DNA from 2 places in the Shewanella sp. M-Br genome. Region 2 is predicted to be linked to the other one. Evidence: predicted binding sites of a transcription regulator. Region 2 holds the regulator's gene; the other holds the start of a gene.
The links. The regulator sigma-54, encoded in region 2, starts transcription at its own class of promoters, with help from an activator protein. The targets are predictions, from matches to a motif close to GTTGGCACGNNNNTNGNNT.
Positions count from the first base shown of each region.

Region 1: the regulator sigma-54 is predicted to act here: its motif matches at 2,756-2,774, upstream of AAA952_RS16830 (flagellar hook-length control protein FliK).

Region 1 is NZ_BJBV01000021.1:25,388-29,586, forward strand. It holds gene fliM (flagellar motor switch protein FliM) at 1-416, opposite strand, end outside; gene fliL (flagellar basal body-associated protein FliL) at 456-983, opposite strand; gene AAA952_RS16830 (flagellar hook-length control protein FliK) at 1,068-2,663, opposite strand; gene fliJ (flagellar export protein FliJ) at 2,907-3,353, opposite strand; gene fliI (flagellar protein export ATPase FliI) at 3,383-4,199, opposite strand, start outside.
Region 2 is NZ_BJBV01000010.1:54,409-58,607, reverse strand. It holds gene lptA (lipopolysaccharide transport periplasmic protein LptA) at 1-415, shown strand, start outside; gene lptB (LPS export ABC transporter ATP-binding protein) at 412-1,143, shown strand; gene AAA952_RS10175 (RNA polymerase factor sigma-54) at 1,251-2,729, shown strand; gene hpf (ribosome hibernation promoting factor) at 2,758-3,045, shown strand; gene ptsN (PTS IIA-like nitrogen regulatory protein PtsN) at 3,048-3,491, shown strand; gene rapZ (RNase adapter RapZ) at 3,488-4,199, shown strand, end outside.

The DNA.
Region 1 (4,199 bases), on a different contig from region 2:
TCAATCTTGGCATGGAAACGCCCATCGCCACCAAAGAAGTTATCCACTAGGATAAATACCAGTCGCGCTTCCATGGTGATCAATGCTGTGCCTTTGAGTGGGCTAAAACGCACCATATTCAAGCTAGTTGGAACAAAAAGCGTATGTACGTACTCACCAAACTTGAGCATCTGTACACCGTTGATCGACACTTCGGCCGCTCGGCGCATCATATTAAACATGCTGATGCGCAAATGGCGCGCAAAACGCTCATTCACGATTTCCAGCGTCGGCATACGCCCACGAACTATTCGATCTTGGGAAGAGAAATCGTAGGAACGGGCATCTTCTCCAACAGCGTCAATTTCGTCATCATCAACGTCATCAACCCCGTGCAATAGCGCATCAATTTCGTCTTGGCTTAATAAATCACTCACTATATTGCCTTCGCCTCTTTTGGTGCTGAAGTTAAAGGATTATTGCATTACAAAACCGGTAAATAGTACTTTCTCGACAACCTTACGCCCAGTTACTGACTGTAGAGTATTTTGCACACTCAAAAGTGCTAACTGCCGTAACTCATCTTTCCCCGCTTGCGTGCTGAGCTTTTGCACATCTGCACCACTAAAGGTCGTTAAAAGCGCATCTTCAATCAGCGGAATATGTTTTTGTGTTAGCACATCATCATCGGTACCACGCACCATCAGCTGCACTTTAATCTCAACTAAACGAGCCCTATCAGGCCCAGGTAAGTTGAATAAGAAAGGACGCGGCATAGGTACGTATGATGCGGTAGCCACTTCTCCTGATGCTGGGACTTCAGCCTGAACAGCACTATCTGCTGCTACGGCGGGAACCTCTTCGGTACTGCTTCCCATAAAGAACCAGACGCCGCCACCGATTAACAGCGCGACTAAAACGCCTACACCAGCAAAAATAAATAGTTTCTTCTTACTCTTAGGCTCTTCAGTACTTTCAAGTTCTAACGATTCTTCCTTAGCCATCACTATTCTCTTTAATTTAGGCGGAAACTCATTACAGTTTTATTTGAAACGTAATTATGTCAGTCATTGCTATAGGTTACCTGCTTAAGCGTAATAATCTATACCTGAAGTTACACTAATCGCTTGATTTAAACCTAAATGTAACTCTTCTGCCGAGATTTCATCCATATCAGCCGCATTTGAACTGCCGCCATCACCGAAACTACCTTCACGACGCTCACCTTGATCGCCTTGAGAAACATGGCTGTCAGCCAACTGCATCCCTTGCTCTTGCAATAACTCACGTAATCTTGGCATAGCTTGTTCAACCAGATCGCGCGTTTGCGGCTGAGTAACATGAAACTGTACTTGGGTTTGGTCGCCATGCACTTGGATCTTTACCAACATATGTCCAAGTTCAGGTGGATCGAGCCGGATTTCCGCATGTTGGATGCCTTGACTCACCATAGTAATCAATTGCTGCTTCATCACAGGTGAAAATCGTTGGATCATCTCCTGCATTTGGTTTTGCTGTTCTACTCCTTGACGCAATGACAACTGAACTTGCATGGTTTCTTGGCGATTTAATTGTGACATCGAGAGTGTCTGTATGGATGATGTCGACTTAAGTTCTGAGAAAGTATTACTATCATCCATAAAACTTTCGTCTCTGGGAATATCCATCGCAACCGTTAATTTAGCATCTTTCAGTAATAGGTTAGCAGCCAAATCGGAATTGGGACTCCCATCAAGATCACTTTCTGTTACAGATGTTGTATCTAATGGTTCAGATGAAGTTGAAGAGCCTAAGGTATTCAGGTCGAAAGTATTTCCCGAGATCGCGATATTAGCCGTATTGAGACTATTCACTGTAGAGCTACTAGTCGTTGCTTTTGCCGCAGTGTTGGTTACCGACTTTATCGTTGCACTGTTCGCTAAGCCCGCTTGATTAATCACAGCATTAAGTGTGACCTCATTCTCAACTAAAGACTCATCTATACTCACCCCGACTTCAGTGGCAGAGACAAGCTCAGTGTCTTCTAAAGGTAATTCTGAAGCGTCATCGGTCAAATTTGGATCAATCACAGCATCACTATCCGCTGACGCTTCAAGTATATTTGGGTCTATGGGAAGAATATGTACGAGTGACTTATCAGTCAAAGAAGATGGTTTCACGTCATCTGCGATTGAAATTGCTGCCATATCTGGGCTAGTAGAAACTAACTTTTGTAATTCAGCAGAAAAACCCGCTTCATCGGCATCTATATCTGATGCCAGTTCAATCTCAGCAGAAACAGTAGATGCCAATGCTGAGCCGGTTAATAAAGCTGATGAAGTATCAATATTTTCTTCACCAGTTATATCTTCTTCAGCATTTAAAAATGCTAGCGGCAAACTATCTCCATCTGATGCCGTTTTCTTCATATCATTTGCCATGCTAATTTGGGCAAAAATGAGATTTACGTCGGCGTCATCAGTTGATATATCGTCATCTTTTACTTTATCAGCAGAGGTAACCTGCACAGTATCATCAGTGTTAGCAATGGTTTTTTTAGACGCAGAAATAGAAAATGAGCTAGCGGTGACTGACGCAAGTGTAGATGAAAAGTCTTCATTATTAGACTCTTGGGAAGATGTCTTAGCGGAATTGGCCGCAGAGTTGCCTGTTTTACTTAACAGGATATTGGTCATTTGTTGCATAAGTGCTCCCAAACATTACCCAGCAAAAAAAGAAAATGGCTAGGTAGAAACGTCAATTAAACACTGCGGTTGCAGGGTAATGGACTAAATCAAAGCAAATAAGATGCCAACACATCAGGTTTTACGACAGCATATCGAAAAGAATTAACTCTGGGAGGTGTCAAATTGATGCTTATGCCATCAATACAAAAAAAACTAAAGAGTCTATCCGGCTAGCGAGCAGTAAATATGCCTATCATTTCACTAACGTTGATGACGGCGATAAAATTGCTGGGAAGCAAATTCATCGGTCATTTTTTGCTCCCTTTTTTGTTCAACCACTTGACGCTTCTTCTCTTTACTGGTTAAGAGTAATTCTACTGCCTTACGTTTTTTTTGCTTTTCCAACCAATGTTGTTGTCGATATTCTTTTTGCTTTTCACCGTCGGCAACGACGCGATTTTGCTGGATAATTGCGTCATCGATCTGACGAATAAAACGGTGAAACTGGTGATAGTGACTAGCACTGATGGCTTGACCTTGCTGGGATTGCATTTGCTTCATGTATTCTAAGCGATAGTTATTCAGAGCACTGAGTTGATTCAACCGTTTTTGACACTCTAACTGCGCCGATTTTAACAATAAAGCCGCTTGTTCTTCGGCATCATTGGCAAGCTTTAACACTAACAACAAGGGATCGGCGTTAGCCATACTAGACCTCGATTAATTCGATGACGCCATTATTTGCACTGTGCAGCAAGTTGCCCAAGCATGACTTGGCTATCGGCAAAGCTAAATGCATCACGCATGGTTTGTCGCAAAAAAGCATTCATTGCTGGCTGCAGTCGTATCGCATTATCAATGCGAGGATCGCTTCCTTGGGCATAGGCCCCAATAGAAATCAAATCTCGATTTTGCTGATACAAAGAATAGGTTTGTTTCACGCGGCGCATCGCCTCCAAATGTTCATTGGAAATCACCATAGGCGCGACTCGGCTAATAGAAGCTTCAATATCAATTGCAGGATAGTGCCCCGAATCCGCAAGCGAACGTGACAAGACAATGTGACCATCGAGGATCGCCCGCGAAGCATCGGCAATGGGATCCTGTTGATCGTCTCCTTCCGTCAACACAGTATAAAATGCCGTAATTGAACCTTGCCCAGGGCCACCGTTTCCAGCACGCTCAACTAAACGTGGCAATTTTGCAAACACAGAAGGCGGATAACCTTTAGTCGCAGGCGGTTCACCCACAGCCAAAGCAATTTCCCGCTGCGCTTGGGCGTAGCGCGTTAAACTGTCCATAAGCAATAAAACGTTATAGCCTAAATCGCGGAAGTATTCGGCAATACGAGTCGAGGTTTCACAGGCGCGAAGGCGCATCAGAGGCGATGTATCCGCAGGCGCAGCAACAACGACTGAACGCGCTCGACCCTTCTCACCAAGAATTTCCTCAATAAACTCTTTCACTTCCCGGCCACGCTCACCCACTAGCCCAACCACAATAATGTCGGCGGTAGTACCGCGAGTCATCATACCTAAGAGCACACTCTTACCC
Region 2 (4,199 bases):
CTTCTTTGGTCCGGTTGAAGTTACCCAAGGCTCAATAAAAATCCAAGCAAATGAACTGCGTGCATTTTCCGCTGAAGGTGAAAATAGCAAAACTTTAGTCGCCACAGGCAACCCTGCTACGTATAGCCAGATATTAGACGATGGCCGTCCTGCATCGGCCAGCGCGAAAGAAATTCGTTACGATATGGCAAGCCGCACCTTAACACTGAAAGGTATGGCGTCATTAGATCAAGCGGGTAGCCAAGTTACAGGCAATTTAATCCGCTATAACATGATTCAACAGAAATTGATGGCCGAGAGTACTGGCAGTGGTGACGATCGCGTGATCACTATTATTCAGCCAGAAAACTATCAAGATGATGCTAAATCAGATGCTCCAGCGGATAAACCTGTGAAAAAGCAGGACTCTAAATGACCCAAATCACCTTAAGAGCACAAAATCTGGCGAAAAGTTACAAGAGTCGCCAAGTGGTTAAAGACGTCAGTCTGACGGTAAAAACCGGTCAAGTCGTTGGCCTACTCGGTCCAAACGGTGCAGGTAAAACCACGACCTTTTACATGGTTGTCGGGCTAGTGAAGAGCGATAAGGGACATATCTTTATCGACGATGATGATTTAACCGCAGATCCTATGCATCTGCGTGCCCGCAAAGGCATAGGTTACTTACCGCAGGAAGCCAGTATCTTTCGTAAGCTAACTGTTCATGACAACATCATGGCCGTACTGCAAACTCGTAAAGAACTTAAAAACGAAGAACGAGAAGAAGAACTAGAACATCTGCTCGAAGAGTTTCATATCACCCACATCCGTGACAGCCAAGGCATGTCATTGTCGGGTGGCGAACGTCGTCGCGTCGAAATTGCGCGGGCTTTAGCCGCTAATCCTAAGTTCATTTTGCTCGATGAACCGTTTGCCGGCGTCGATCCTATTTCAGTTATCGACATCAAGAAGATTATCGAACAACTCAAAAGTCGCGGCCTTGGCGTACTGATCACAGACCATAATGTCCGCGAGACATTAGATGTATGTGAACATGCTTATATTGTGAGTCACGGAAACCTGATTGCCGAAGGAACTCCAGCAGAGATCTTAGACAATCAGCAAGTTAGGGCTGTGTACTTAGGTGAACAATTCAGGCTATAGTTAATCGAGCGAAGCCAATGGAGGCAATTTATACCGCCATTGGGCTTCACTCAAGATAATAATAAGCGACCTCATCCAACAATAATAACGTAGGGATCAGCGGTAACATGAAAGCGTCACTCCAGCTCAAACTGGGTCAACAGTTAACCATGACGCCACAATTACAACAGGCCATACGTCTGTTGCAACTGTCGTCATTAGAACTGCAGCAAGAGATCCAGCAAGCATTAGATTCTAATCCCCTTCTCGAGCTGGAAGAGGATCAATTCGACGCCACTAAAACCCCTGTAAACCAAACGCTATCCGATACGGATTTCAGTGAATCTAGCACTCTGCCACCAGAAAAAGACAGCTCCACCATAGACACGGCAGAGTCGCTAACCAAAGAATCCATGCCCGATGAGCTCCCCATGGACACCACATGGGATGAAGTGTTTACCGCCTCCCCAAACTCAGGCCCCGGCGGCAGTCGTGAAGACGATATGCCCTTCCAAGGCGAGACCAGTGAAGGTTTGTACGAACACTTAGAATGGCAAAAAAACCTCACGCCGTTTTCTGAAACCGATTTAGCCATTGCCACCGCCATTATTGATGCAATCGACGATCAGGGCTATCTCACCCAAAGCACTGAAGAAATTCTCGAAGCCATGGGCAATCCTGAAGTTGAGCTTGACGAAGTCGAAGCCGTACTCAAGCGCATTCAGCATTTTGATCCCATAGGCGTTGCCGCCCGCGATTTAAGTGAATGCCTGCTGATCCAACTGTCGCATTTCGCCGCTGATACTCCCAACCTAGAAAACGCCCGTATGCTGATCAAAGATCATTTAGATCTGATCGCCGCCCGTGATTTTAGGTTGTTGATGCGTAAGACTAAATTAAAAGAAGATGAATTAAGGGATGGTATAGCACTCATCCAAACCCTCAATCCTCGCCCAGGTTTGTTGATCACGCCCAATAATGACGAATACGTTATCCCAGATGTGTCTGTGTCGAAGAAAAATGGCCGCTGGGTCGTTGAGCTTAATCCTGACTGCATGCCCAAAATCAATGTAAATCAACATTATGCTTCTATGGCACGCAGCACAAAAAACCAAGCCGATAGCCAATTTATTCGCGGCCATCTGCAAGAGGCTAAATGGTTTATTAAGAGTCTAGAAAGCCGTAACGACACTTTGCTTAAAGTTGCTAATTGCATAGTGCAATATCAGCAAGGTTTCTTTGAGTATGGTGAAGAAGCCATGAAGCCTATGGTGCTTAACGATATTGCTGAAGCGGTAGAAATGCATGAGTCCACCATCTCACGGGTCACAACTCAAAAATACATGCATACCCCTAAGGGACTTTTTGAACTAAAATACTTCTTCTCTAGCCACGTCGGGACTGACGATGGTGGTGAGTGCTCATCCACAGCAATCAGAGCCTTTATAAAGAAACTGGTGGCAGCGGAAAACCAGAAAAAACCATTAAGCGATAGTAAGATGGCACAACTTCTGGCAGAACAAGGGATCAACGTAGCCCGCAGAACCATTGCGAAGTACCGAGAGGCTATGCTTATTCCACCTTCTAATCAGCGTAAAAGTTTATAACCTACAGTGGATATCGGAGGACGTTTCTATGCAAATAAACCTAAGTGGACACCATGTCGAAATTACCGAATCGTTACGTGCATATGTAGAAGAAAAGTTTTCAAAACTTGAACGCCATTTCGAACAGATCAATAATGTGCACGTTGTGCTCAATGTTGAGAAAATGCAACAGATTGCTGAAGCGAGAATAAACCTCATAGGTGGTGAAGTTTTTGCAACTTCAGAGCATGCTGACATGTATGCCGCTATAGACGCCCTGATTGACAAGCTTGACCGTCAGGTTATTAAACACAAAGAGAAGTTAACAAAACACTAATAATGGAACTTTGTACCATACTGCGGCCGGAGTGCACTACCTGCGCCACTCCGGGCAGCAAGAAAAAGGTACTGGAACTCATCAGCGACTTAGTCGCTGCCCAGTACCCGACCCTCTCATCTCAAGAGATATTCGAAAGCCTAGTGGCGCGCGAAAAGATGGGGAGCACAGGTATAGGTAACGGCATCGCCATTCCACATGGTCGACTAGCCGATATAGATCAGCCCATTGCCATACTAATTAAGTGTGAAGAGCCGATAGCATTTGATGCTATCGATAAGCAACCTGTTGATATTTTATTTGCACTACTGGTGCCTGCAGACCAATGTCAGCAGCACTTAAGTACCTTGTCTTGCATGGCCGAAAAGCTGAGCGACAAGCAAATATTAAAGCAATTACGCAAGACGCATGATGAAACGGAACTCTATCAGGTAATCACTGGATGAAACTGGTCATAGTGTCGGGCCGCTCAGGCTCAGGCAAATCTGTCGCCCTTAGGGTACTCGAAGATCTCGGCTATTATTGTGTCGATAACCTTCCCTTGCCATTGATTGGCAGTTTGCTTGAGCAACTCAAAGGCAGTAACGATCTCGTCGCCATCAGTGTCGACGTGCGTAACATGCCTGAGCAGGATAAGGTCTTAGTGAAACAACTCGCTAGCCTACCTCCAGATACTGAGTTAACGAGCTTCTTCCTTAACTCCAGCGATAAAATTCTGCTCAAGCGTTACAGCGAAACCCGCCGTTTGCATCCTTTGTCGAAGAGCCGAGTCTCTTTGCAAGAAGCGATAAAGCTGGAGGGGAAACTGCTCGAGCCTATGTCAAAACTGGTCGATCACTACATAGATACGTCGAATTTGAATATCTATGATTTAAGCGACCAAGTCAGACAAATTCTCCTTGGTAGTGTCGATAAAGAACTCGTGATCAACTTCGAGTCCTTTGGCTTTAAGCACGGAATGCCCACCGAAGCCGACTTTATGTTCGATGTACGCTTTCTGCCCAATCCCCACTGGGAGTTGGCGCTGCGGCCATTGACTGGCTTAGATGAACCCGTGGCTGAGTTCTTAAATCGCCAACCACTGGTCAATAAGTTCATCTGGCAAATAGAAAATTTACTGGAGACTTGGCTGCCGCACCTCGAGCGTAACAATC